4 regions of the Bacillus sp. JJ1503 genome follow, and region 1 is predicted to be linked to each of the others. Evidence: riboswitches for the same ligand, from Rfam matches in the RefSeq annotation. Region 1 holds a riboswitch; each other region holds the start of a gene.
What was found. Region 1 has a riboswitch for S-adenosylmethionine ahead of V7149_RS08325 (homoserine dehydrogenase). Riboswitches for the same ligand answer to the same signal wherever they lie in the genome.
Positions count from the first base shown of each region.

Region 2: it holds a riboswitch for S-adenosylmethionine, as region 1 does, so the genes downstream of both, metE (5-methyltetrahydropteroyltriglutamate--homocysteine S-methyltransferase) here and V7149_RS08325 (homoserine dehydrogenase) in region 1, are expected to answer to the same signal.
Region 3: it holds a riboswitch for S-adenosylmethionine, as region 1 does, so the genes downstream of both, V7149_RS07350 (MetQ/NlpA family ABC transporter substrate-binding protein) here and V7149_RS08325 (homoserine dehydrogenase) in region 1, are expected to answer to the same signal.
Region 4: it holds a riboswitch for S-adenosylmethionine, as region 1 does, so the genes downstream of both, V7149_RS12575 (O-acetylhomoserine aminocarboxypropyltransferase/cysteine synthase family protein) here and V7149_RS08325 (homoserine dehydrogenase) in region 1, are expected to answer to the same signal.

Region 1 covers NZ_JBALOZ010000087.1:26,780-29,950, reverse strand. The annotation lists gene V7149_RS08330 (helix-turn-helix domain-containing protein) at 1-249, shown strand, start outside; gene V7149_RS08325 (homoserine dehydrogenase) at 450-1,655, opposite strand; SAM riboswitch class I at 1,793-1,899, opposite strand; gene V7149_RS08320 (ABC transporter ATP-binding protein) at 2,394-3,171, shown strand, end outside.
Region 2 covers NZ_JBALOZ010000113.1:8,876-12,046, forward strand. The annotation lists gene V7149_RS09975 (ABC transporter permease) at 1-413, opposite strand, end outside; SAM riboswitch class I at 714-823, shown strand; cobalamin riboswitch at 894-1,083, shown strand; gene metE (5-methyltetrahydropteroyltriglutamate--homocysteine S-methyltransferase) at 1,236-3,171, shown strand, end outside.
Region 3 covers NZ_JBALOZ010000079.1:3,466-6,636, reverse strand. The annotation lists gene V7149_RS07355 (trypsin-like peptidase domain-containing protein) at 1-726, opposite strand, end outside; SAM riboswitch class I at 1,108-1,217, shown strand; gene V7149_RS07350 (MetQ/NlpA family ABC transporter substrate-binding protein) at 1,312-2,118, shown strand; gene V7149_RS07345 (methionine ABC transporter ATP-binding protein) at 2,359-3,171, shown strand, end outside.
Region 4 covers NZ_JBALOZ010000148.1:38-3,208, reverse strand. The annotation lists gene V7149_RS12585 (MFS transporter) at 1-988, shown strand, start outside; gene V7149_RS12580 (hypothetical protein) at 1,140-1,493, shown strand; SAM riboswitch class I at 1,585-1,684, shown strand; gene V7149_RS12575 (O-acetylhomoserine aminocarboxypropyltransferase/cysteine synthase family protein) at 1,794-3,110, shown strand.

The DNA.
Region 1 (3,171 bases):
GCTTATGACCAAGCCCGAAAAGGTGAGTTACTCCCGTCGCTTTTCGCCTATTTTGAACATAACCAAAATGTAAAAGAAGCAGCGGAATCCATCCATGTCCATACGAATACGCTCACCTATCGATTAAAAAGAATCGAAGAAATACTTTCAATAAACCTTTCGGATAGTCACCAATTTCTAAACATTCATTTGGCTGTCGATCTTTATCCATTCTTAAAGGATAAGCTTCATCAAATAAGTGAAAGTTAGTGCGGGGGTAAAGATAAAAATGTTCTTAATTAATCACTTACATTATACAAGAATTTGGGGAGGTGCTCCTTTTTTCATGCCTTGAATTGCTTGGGAGACAAGGGATTGAAATTATGAAATTCATTCATCACTCAAAATTAAAAACCAGGAGCAACAGCTTAAAGTGTCCCTCCTGTTTTTAATTCAAAAATCAACTATTCCTAACTCACAACCACACCCCTAAACGCCACATCCCCAAGAATTTGATAGACATGCACATTTGGCAAATGAATCGCGTATATGGCCTCTTCAGGTGCTCGAACGATTAATACATTTGGATGAATTCTTTCAATTACTTCAATAGGAGTGGGCAGAATCGAGGCATTTACATCACCGCCGATTGCCCAAAAAGAAAGAGTAGGAGCCTCATTTCCTTCTATCTTTTGTTTGGTATATGCCCGAGGTGAGCTTTCTTTATTGATATGTGCCAAGTCCTCGATTATCGCGCTTGCTGTTGGAAGCATTCCCGCCCCTGGACCTTGAAGGCTAATATTCCCAACAATATCCCCGTCAATGGAAACAGCATTTTGGACACCTTCCACATGGTAAAAGGGATGCTGTTCATTCACAAGTACAGGTTTTACGGTGCAGAGAATTCCACTAGAAGTTCGTTCAATCGAGGCGACATGTTTAAAGCGAAACCCTAATGATGAAAAGATTTCAATTTGCTCAGGAGTGATTCCCCGAATTCCCTCTCTGATCGACTCATCCCAGTTCGGTGCCTCCCCAAATGCAATCTCACTTAAGATCACCGCTTTGTAGAAGGCATCATAGCCGTCTACATCATTGGTTGGATCCGCTTCGGCATAGCCTTTTTCCTGTGCTAGCTTCAATGCTGACACAAATGGTAAGTTTTCTTCTCTCATTTTTGTCAAAATAAAATTAGAGGTTCCGTTAAGAATGCCTTGAACTTTTTCGATGTTGTTTACATTTAGCAATTGCTTAAGTGTTTGGATTACAGGAATCCCGCCAGCGACCGTTGCTTCAAAGCCGAGCGAAACACCATTTTCACTTGCTAACTGTTTTAATTGCTCCCCGTGATGGGCAAACATTTCCTTGTTAGCCGTAATAACTTGGCAACCCCGTTTAATTGCCTGCTGCAAATAGGAAAAGCTTGGCTCTTTTCCAACAATGGCATCAATCACTACATCAAGCTGTTCAAGTGTAATGATTTTTTCGAAGTCATCGGTTAAAAGAACATCCTTATCCGGTTTGTTATGTTTATTTATATTTTTCACAAGAATTCCAACGATCTTCACTTTTTTCCCAAATAGGGCTTGGAGCTTCTTCTGATGTGATTGGACAGTCTGATAGACACCCTTCCCAACGGTACCGTATCCTAATAATGCAATATGAATGGCTGACATGTATGCATTCCTCCTGTTAATTTGTAGTCAATTTGCTATGAATAAGGCAAATTGCCATAGATGGAAAAATAAAAAACCCCCTCTGCATATAAAGACAGAAGGGGGAGCAAGAATGAAATAACAAAATCCGTTCCACCTTCTCATCTTCGGAATTGTGATCATTCCTCTGAAATTGGCACCGTGCATACATATGCTGGTTGCCGAGGCTTCGCAGGGTCAGTCCCTCCACCTCTCTTGATAAGAAGATTAGCAATTATGAAATTATTTATTATCATATCGATTTAAAGGGGTTACGTCAATATAAAGGTTGCTTTGGCAATTACGCTCTTGCTGATGTACGGTCAATCCATCCACACTAACGACCGCTATTCCTGCAAAACCAAGCAGAGAAACCAACGAGAGAATCCAGAAAATCGTATTTCGAACTTTAGAATGCCCCTTATATTTTATGAAGTTTTGATATATCAACATAATACATTTTTACTTTTTAGGGGATTTCTACTTTTCAGACAACCACTATGATTAATGATGATATTAAAACAACTCCCCTGCAATTTCACCATCTTCGTACAACTTTTCTGCATGAATGAAAGAAACAAGAGGGTTCCCCTTATTATATCAATCAATTAATATTTATTAATTAAAAACTATTGAAAATTGGGGGATTCTTATGTAAAATTTAAATTATCAAAAAAATGAAATCGCATTTCAAATAATGAAACCGTTAGGAGTGTCATAATGGTTCAAAAAGTTTTAGAAGTAGACGAGCTAAAAGTTGGAATTAAAGATGAAGATAATCGGAAGATAGCCATTGTGAATGGAATAAGCTTCCACCTCCGTAAAGGTGAAACACTTGGAATTGTTGGAGAATCGGGCTGCGGAAAAAGTATGACGTCTCTTTCATTAATGGGTCTTTTACCTCCAGGCGTTGAGAGGCTTGAAGGAAATATTCGCCTCGGCAGCCTAAATTTCAAGGATTTCGCCAAGAAGGATTGGAGGAAAATCCGCGGGAAAAAGATTTCGATGATTTTCCAGGAGCCAATGAGCTCATTGAACCCGGTCCACAGGATTGGGGATCAAATAAATGAAATGGTTTTAAACCACGAAAGCATCTCGAAAAAAGAGGCGAGAGACCGCGCTTTGGAAATGCTTAAACTTGTCGGTATTCCAAGACCGGAACAAGTACTGAATGAATATCCTCACCAGCTTTCTGGAGGGATGCGTCAAAGAGTGATGATTGCAATGGCTCTTTCCTGTAATCCGGAAGTCCTTATAGCAGACGAGCCTACAACGGCTCTCGATGTAACAATCCAGGCGCAAATCTTAGAATTAATGAAGAAATTGCAAGACCAGCTGCATATGTCCATTGTTCTCATCACACATGATCTCGGAGTTGTGGCGGAGATGTGTGACAGAGTGATTGTTATGTATGCGGGAGAGGTTGTAGAAGAGTCGCAAGTTGTTGATCTTTTCGATAAGGCACGCCACCCTTACACGAAAGGGCTTCTAGCCTCAT
Region 2 (3,171 bases), on a different contig from region 1:
ACAAGCGGAATAAAGATTGCGTCCTTAAATTTAATTCGATCGAGCAATTGCATAAACAAAAGCGTGCCGGCAAGCGCAAATACAAAGGCTACAATCATTTTCTCAAGAAGGGACGCATTCGCAAACAACAGCATTGACACTAAAATCCCAAGTCTAGTGGCGTCAAGTGTGCCCGCTGTTGTAGGGGAAACAAATTTATTCCGGCTGAGTTGCTGCATAATTAACCCTGCAATACTCATCCCCGCTCCTGCAAATAGGATCGCTAATAATCTTGGCAATCGGCTGATAAGAAAGATTTGAGTTTCATCAGATTGCAGATTTAGCAAATCCTTCGGTGTAATATGGCTCACTCCAACAAATAAGGATAGGATTGAAAGTACAATGAGCGAGACGATAAGATATCTTTTTTTCATAACTATCTCCAATAAGTAAACATTTTCGTAAGTTTTAATGATACTGAAAATCATTATCACTAATACTCACAATTGTTATTATAGCAGGCAGGAAATGATTGTCAACGACTAATTGAAAGTAATTATCATTATCATAAGAATCGTGCTTAACTACTGCTTTTACTCATGATAAATTTATTAACTCCCCTAATCCTTTTTCACTTACACTACTTTTGTAGTGTTTTTCCAAAATTCTTTGACAACTTATCTTTACCATGCTAACATGGCTATTAAATTCAAAACATTTAAAAATATTAACAACTCTTATTCAGAGAGGTGGAGGGACTGGCCCTGTGAAGCCCGGCAACCATTCAATTACTTATTGAAAAGGTGCTAATTCCTGCAAAGCATATTGCTTTGGCAAATAAGAGAGGACTCCTTCAGTAGGAGTACAAGCCTCTCTTTTATTTTGAGAGGCTTTTATTTTTCCTTTAAAAAATTTAATAAACGAATGCATCAGGTGCTGTTAATTTTTTTCTCAGCTTAAAAGGGAAGTCCGGTGAAATTCCGACACGGTCCCGCCACTGTAATGGGGAGCAGCTTATCAGGAACCACTATTTCATTTGGAAATGGGAAGGGATAAGAAGCGATGAACCTAAGTCAGGAGACCTGCCTGTTGTATATGCTTGTACTCTACGAGGATATAGAGGGGAGTGAAGAATACGTGTTGAGAAAACCATTATGTCTCAACTCTAGTTAGCTATGCGTATGAATCTCTCTTTTCTACTTGAAAAGAGAGATTTTTTGTTGAGAAAAAATTAAAAATTAGGAGTGTAGGAAACGATGAGCCATGTAAGAAACTCGAATTTAGGTTATCCAAGAATTGGAGAAAAACGCGAATGGAAAAAAAGCCTCGAGCTGTATTGGGCAGGTCAATTAGAAAAAGACGAGTTTTTGAAGCAAATGGAACAAATTCGCCTTCAGCATCTGCAAAAGCAGATTGATCAAGGAATTGACTTAATCCCGGTTGGAGATTTTAGCTTGTATGATCATGTCCTTGATACAGCTGTCATGTTTGGATTAGTGCCAAAGCGTTTTGGCTATTCTGGAGGGAAAGTATCTCTAGAAACATATTTTAATATAGCGCGTGGAACGAAAGGTGCAGTTGCATCTGAAATGACGAAATGGTTTAACACTAACTATCACTATATTGTTCCAGAGCTGGACGAAGCTGAGCCTGCACTAGTAGAAAACCGTCCTCTCCAATTTTATAAAGAAGCTAAGCAAAAGCTTAATATTGAAGGTAAGCCTGTCATTTTGGGGCCTATTTCATTTGTTTCTTTGGCAAAAGGCTATAAAGCAAGTCAATTTAAGGAAAAGGTTAATCAATTCGTACCGCTTTATGCTGAAACTTTACGAGAACTTCAGGATGAAGGCGTAGAATGGGTACAAATAGACGAGCCGATCCTTTCCACTTCTATTTCAAAAGATTTAATGGCCTTATTTAAAAATGTTTATCAAGCATTGTATGAAGCAGCTCCACATGTAAAAGTCATTTTACAAACGTATTTTGAAGCCGTTGAATTTTATGAAGACATCATCTCCCTCCCTGTTCACGGCATTGGGTTTGATTTTGTACATGACCAAGGGAAAAATCTTGAAGCTTTGAAAAAGTATGGGTACCCAAAGGATAAGGTGCTTGCTGCTGGAATCATTGACGGCCGCAATATTTGGCGTGCCAACCTTGAAAAACAATATTCGTTCCTTGAAGAAATTGGACAGTTTGTTTCCAAAAATCGTTTGATCGCACAGCCTTCATCAAGCTTATTGCATGTACCTGTGACGGTTAAAAGCGAAGATGTACTCGATAAGATTCTAAGTGATGCATTATCATTTGCAGATGAAAAGCTGTATGAAGTCGTTACACTCTCAAAAGGGATTCATGATGGAAAAGAAGCAATACAGAATGACATTCTAAAAAGTACAAAATCTATTGCTTTATTAAATCAATCTTCTTTTCGAAACAATAAAGCAGTTCAAGAATCCATCCAATACTTACATGCCTATAAGGCAGAACGTGAAGCTCCTTTTCAAGTACGCCAGAGGCTTCAAGAGAAGACCTTCCAATTGCCGCTCTTGCCGACAACAACCATTGGAAGCTTTCCGCAGACACAGGAAGTAAGAAAACAACGATTAAAATGGCGTAAAGGCGAGTTAACAAATGCAGATTATAAACATTTTATTCAAGCTGAAATTAAAAAGTGGATTGAGATACAGGAAGAGCTTGGCATTGACGTACTGGTGCATGGAGAGTTTGAACGTACAGATATGGTCGAATATTTCGGGGAAAAATTAGATGGATTTGTATTCACAAAATTTGGCTGGGTGCAATCATATGGATCGCGTTGCGTAAAGCCGCCTCTTATTTACGGAGACGTATCATTTAAAGAGCCAATGACAGTTGAAGAAACCCTTTATGCCCAATCATTAACAGACAAGCCTGTAAAAGGTATGCTGACAGGTCCAATTACTATTTTAAACTGGTCGTTTGTACGTGACGATATTTCGCGATACGACGTTGCCAATCAAATTGCGCTTGCGCTTCGAAAAGAAATCGAAGAACTTGAAAAAAGCGGAATCCGTATGATTCAAGTTGATGAGCCGGCCATTCGTGAAGGGCTGCCATTAAAGCGTGAAAAGTGGGAGAGTTATCTTAGCGCAGCAGTCTATGCATTTAAGCTTGCAACGACAGCTGTACAAAATGAAACACAAATTCATA
Region 3 (3,171 bases), on a different contig from region 1:
CAAATCAGGAATAGTTATCTGATCTGAATTCAGTGTGCTGAATTTATATAAAGTTGAGAATTTTTCTATCTCAGGATACAAATGAACCATATCTTCTTTCGGGTTCATATAGCAAATATCACAGCCAAGACGGGACAGGAAATACAAGAATAATAGCTCATGAAGCTTAATATCTCCGATAAAAACCACTTTTGGAGATATGCTTGTACCTTCAAAAAGCTTAGGTAAATAAATTTCTATCCAATTCAAAAATTTAACTGCAAAGTTTTTAATTTGTGTGTCATTGGATTGTGGATGCAATGTTCTATACTTGGACAGAATCTCCACAAAAATAAGTTTTTTTGTCCATTCAAGGCTATCGTTATTTAATTGGCTGCAAAGGGGTGTTTGATGAAGTAAATGAGGATTCATGACAGCAACATTGGTGATTGCATCCCATTCCTCCCAAACCTTTGTAAGTCTGGAAATTTCATTTTTGTTTGAAATACCTTCAAGTCGCTGCAGTCGTAAGTAAGGAACAGCCGGCACACTTGATGAAAAACAGCGGTCTATTTTCAGAATGTTTTCAATGTAATGCTGAACAGTGTCAGGAATTCCGATGTACCTAAGAAAAATAACTTCTTTCGTAACGGCAGAATGATCAATTTTGCTAAGGAACATAAAATCTTCGAGAGGATTTCGTGTTTCTTTCAATTTAAACTTTAAAGGCTTAGTTCTCACTATCATATCCATACTCCCGATTCAAATAGTTATCTAGTGTAATTATAATTTAATTTTGCAAAAGTTCCTAGTTTAAAAGGAAAATATTGGGGTGAAATGAAGTGGAAGTAGGGGAAAGAGATAAAATAAAGTTCTAGGACTGGAACGATGCTTTCCGTAGAAATTATTTGAATGAGTTACTATTAAAAACAAATAATCACTATGGAACCTATTTAATACATTATATGACTGATTTTGTAACAGGGGAAAATAAAAGGACGGACGGCCTTTTACTTCAAAGAATGAAAAAGTGGGCCTAAATTAGTCATTTTTCTAAATCTTGTTGACAATATGATTAAATGAGAGTAAAGTTTGTATCTAAGGAATTTGAAAAATTAAATAGTTTATCTCTTATCAAGAGTAGCTGAGGGACTGGCCCGATGAAGCTCGGCAACCGTCTATGTTTAATAGATTGGTGCTAAATCCTGCAAAACATTCATTGTTTTGAAAGATAAGAGAGGATTTTTATGTATACATAAAGCCTCTCTTTTTTGATGGAGAGGCTTTTTATTTTTTCTTCTTCCAATACAACTACACAGGAGGAACAATAAAGTGAAGAAGTTTGGAATGGTTTTAGCATTACTTGGTATGACATTGTTTATTGCTGCTTGCAGTAAAGAAAGCAGCGGGGCACTGAACGAGAAGAAGCTAGTCATTGGAGCAACGGACGGTCCGCATGCTCAAATATTGGAAGTGGTTAAAGAAGTGGCTGCAGAAGACGGACTTGAGTTGGAAATTAAATCTTTTACTGACTACGTCCTTCCAAATACAGCTTTAGATGAAGGCGACTTAGATGTTAACAGCTATCAGCATAAGCCTTTTCTTGAAAAATTTAATGATGATCATGGAACTACATTAGTACCAGTTGGGAAAACGATTCTTAATCCAATGGGGATTTACTCAGAAAAATATAAAAGCTTTGAAGATCTTCCAGACGGAGCGAAATTTGGTCTGCCAAACGATCCGACAAATGGAGCACGTGCACTTTTCATCTTACAAGAAAATGGCCACATTAAGCTTGAAGAAGGCAAAGAAGAAACAGCCTCTATTCATGATGTGGTGGAAAATCCAAAGAATCTTGAGTTCATTGAACTTGACGCAGCACAAATTCCAAAACAATTAGGCGAAGTCGATGCTGCAGCCATTAATACAAACTTTGCAATCGCTGCGGGTCTTTATCCGAAAGAAGATGCATTTATTTTAGAATCAACTAACTCTCCATATGTGAATTATATTGTTGTCAGAGCGGAAAACGAAAACGATCCTGTCGTTAAAAAATTGGTGAACGCTTATCAGAGTGAAAAAGTTAAAAAATTCATCGAAGAAGAATTCCGCGGATCCATCATCCCTGGTTTTTAATAGAAATTTATGAAAGCAGTCCAAGAAGGCGAGTTTATTGGACAGGTTTTCGGTATTTTGATGAAAGCTGTCCAAGAAAGTGAGTTTCCTGGACAGGATATTGAGATTTCGATAAAAGCTGTCCAATAAAGATAGTTTCCTGGACAGACTTTCGGTAATTTGATAGAAGTTGTCCAAGAAAGTGAGTTTGCTAGACAGGTTTTCGGTCAAGCAAAGATAGCTCAGAAAGGAAAAGCCCCCATGATTATATTAGAACATGTTTCAAAATCCTTTGAGTCGAAAAAAGGGATTGTCAAAGCAGTTAAAGATGTGAATCTTCATGTGAAAAAAGGTGAAATTCATGGGGTGATCGGCTATAGCGGTGCTGGTAAGAGCACATTGATACGCTGTGTAAATTTATTGGAGAAGCCTACGAGCGGAAAAGTATTTATTGGCGGCAAAGAAGCTACTTCTTTGTCGCTCAACCAATTGCGCGATGTCCGAAAAAGAATCGGCATGATTTTCCAAGGTTTCAACCTCCTAAAAACAGCCACCGTATATGATAATATCGCCATCCCCCTAAAATTATTAGGCTACAACAAAACAGAAACAAATGACCGTGTTATCAAATATTTGGATATCGTTGGACTGGCTGATAAGCATCAATCATATCCAAGCCAACTTTCCGGCGGGCAAAAGCAGCGGGTTGCGATTGCCCGTGCACTTGCCCAAGAGCCTGAAATTTTACTAAGTGATGAAGCAACAAGTGCCCTTGATCCTGAGACAACGGATTCAATCCTGGAATTACTTTTAAAAATCAATCAAGAACTAGGGATTACTATTCTGCTGATCACACATGAAATGAATGTTATCCAAAAAATCTGTGACCATGTATCTGTCATGGAAAATGGTGAAGTTGTTGAACAAGGCTCGACAATCAATTTATTTACAAAGCCTCAACAACAGACTACGAAGAAGTTTTTAAATACAATCAGTCAGCGTAAACTGTCACCTTCCTTAATCAGCCAGCTTAATGTAACCGGCAAGGTTTCCCGTCTCACTTTTGTCGGAGAA
Region 4 (3,171 bases), on a different contig from region 1:
GCTGTTATTTCGAGGTGTCATTGAAATCCAATCACTTCTGCTTTTGTTTGCCTTTTTAACGGGAATAACGTCTGCATTTCTTCAAGTTTCGCTTATCCCTTGGCTTGCTGAGAACTCTAAGTCTGAACAGCGGGTCCATTTATTTAGTATGCATTTCGCGGTTATGACAGGAGCTAATGTTATTGGAAATTTAAGCGGCGGAATCTTAACAGATTTATTTTCATTTTTTACAACATCATTGACTAGTATTCGAATTACACTAATAATTGGGGGTATTTTCTTTCTTATAGGTGTACTGCCAATTACACGATTTAAGGAAACTAGTTCTTCAACTGCCAAAATTCAAGAGAAGCAAACAACATATAAGAAGAAATTTTATAAAAGTGATGGCTTTAAAATGATAGGGCTTTTTGCAATTGCACAGCTTCTCATCGGAATTGGTGCTGGATTAGTGATTCCCTATCTCAATCTATATTTTGCAGATCGTTTTTCTGCTTCCAACTCAGCAATCGGTTTCATTATTTCAATGGGTCAGGCTGCAACAGCGGTTGCTATGATCATTGGACCAATTGTTGTTCGAAAGGTAGGGGAGGTGAAGGCTGTAGTCATTCTTCAACTCATGTCACTGCCATTTCTCCTTCTCACAGCATACACGGAAAATTTATTACTAGCCGCACTCGGATTTTTATTTAGACAGGCGTTGATGAATGCGGGAAACCCCATCCAAATGTCGCTCATGATGTCTAAAGTAGGTGACTCCTATAAAGGTTTAGCGAATTCTGTAAACCAAATGGTATTTAATTTAGGGTGGGCAACAATGGGCCCTGTATCTACAGGGATTGTGATAAAGTATGGGTCCTATTGGGGATATGCGCTTGTTTTTTCTATTACAGCTTCGTTATATCTAGTAGGATCGATTTATTTTTATCTAGTATTTAAGAACCATAATAAGACAAAAAAAGCGGTATCCACCGTTAATGCAGTTTAATACATGCAAATAAAAGATATATTTCTCGGGAAATGAAAGACAATGCTGAAAATAGTCGAGGCATTGTCTTTTTTTTGCTTTTATTGTGTCGAACAGAAATAAGAGGGATGTCGTTGCTTTTGTTGAATGTAGATACAGAAGAAAAAATAATATGTTCGTTTTAGAGGTGATGGAAATGGAAAAGATGGCTGCTTCATTTATTGAAGAGGTTAAGAGTAAATCGCATTTACAGAAATTGTTAGCTGATTCCTCCTTATTAATTTGTATCAAAGCCGGGGATATAGAGGTTCCGTTAAAATTTCTGGATGGCCATATTTCCATTTATCCAGATATTCAGAAACAACAATTTGATGCCATCATATCAGGATCTAAAGAAAGCATTCATGCCATTTTAACAGGAAATGAAAAATTAAGAGAGGCAATAAGGTGGAAGAAGGTATCAGTCGATTCAACCTTCCGTAAAATATTGCTGTTAGAATCTCTTTTCATTTTATGTAAAAAATAATTATTAAATCAGAAATTTCTAAAATATACCTTGACTGCCTAAAATCAATATGATAGTATCGCTATAATAACTTAAGTATAACAATTAAATATTCTTATCAAGAGAGGTGGAGGGACTGGCCCTACGAAGCCCGGCAACCGGTATTTACACGGTGCCAATTCCAGCAGAGTAATTGCTCTGATAGATAAGAAGAGATGATATCAACCCTCTTCTTATGAAGAGGGTTTTTTCAACTCTTCTTTTATAAGTAAAAGAATTAGTAAATCAAACATTTGCACATGAAAAAGGGAGAGATGAAAAATGTCAGAAAAACAAAAGAACTATCGATTTGAGACATTAGGTGTACATGGGGGCCTTCAGCCGGATCCTGTAACAGGGGCAAGAGCTGTGCCAATTTACCAAAACAATGCTTATCAATTTAAAAACACAGAACATGCAGCTAATTTATTTGGCTTGAAGGAAACTGGGTATATTTATACTCGTATTCACAACCCAACTACTACAGTTTTTGAAGAAAGGGTTGCCTTGTTAGAAGGGGGAGTTGGTGCCCTAGCGGTGGCTAGCGGAATGGCCGCCATTACACTAGCCATTTTGAACATTGCTGAAGCTGGGGATGAAATTGTTTCAGCCTCGAACCTTTATGGGGGAACTTATAATCTGTTTGCTGTGACACTGCCTAAATACGGCATTAAAGTAAAATTTGTCGACCCTGAGGATCCTGAAAACTTCCGAAAAGCGATTACTGAAAAAACAAAGGCTGTCTTTGCTGAAACGATTGGAAATCCAAGCTTAAAGGTGTTAGATATCGAAAAGGTAGCGGAAATCGCACACGAGAATGGGGTTCCACTTATTATTGACAATACATTCGCGACTCCATATTTATGCAGACCGATAGAATTTGGAGCGGATATTGTCGTCCACTCCGCTACAAAATGGCTGCTGGGAAATGGAACAACAACTGGAGGAATCATTGTAGACGGTGGAAAGTTCGATTGGAATTCTCCTAAATTCCCTGGATTCACTCAGCCAGACCCAAGCTATAATAACCTTGTGTATAGTGAGGCATTAGGTGCCGTTGCCTATATTATTAAAGCTAGAGTTCAACTTCTTAGAGACCTTGGTCCTGCATTAAGCCCGCAAAATGCGTTCCAATTTACACTTGGACTTGAAACACTTCATGTGCGGATGAAGGAGCATATTGCTAATACGAAGAAAGTGGTAGAATATTTAGAAGCTCATCCAGCTATTAATTGGGTTCTGTATCCTGGAAGTGACAATCATCCGGATAAAGCATTAGCGGATAAGTATTTGCCGAAGGGTGCAGGTTCTGTAGTCGTATTTGGAATCGAAGGCGGAAGAGAAGCTGGAGCGGCTTTCATTAATAATCTTGAGCTATGGGCACATGTTGCAAACGTTGGCGATGCGAAAAGCTTAGTTATTCACCCGGCAAGTACAACGCATCAGCAGCTTGATACAGAAGGGCTTAAGGCAGCAGGCGTTCCTGAGGATCTAGTCCGCCTATCTATCGGAATTGAAAATGTTGAAGACCTTATTGAAGATTTAGAGCAAGCAATTGAGGCAGCAACAGGTATTGCCTCGCTAACTGCAAAAGCATAATTATTTAAGGCATAAAATATAAGTAAAAAGATATATAATTCCAATTTTTTACCGTTGACGC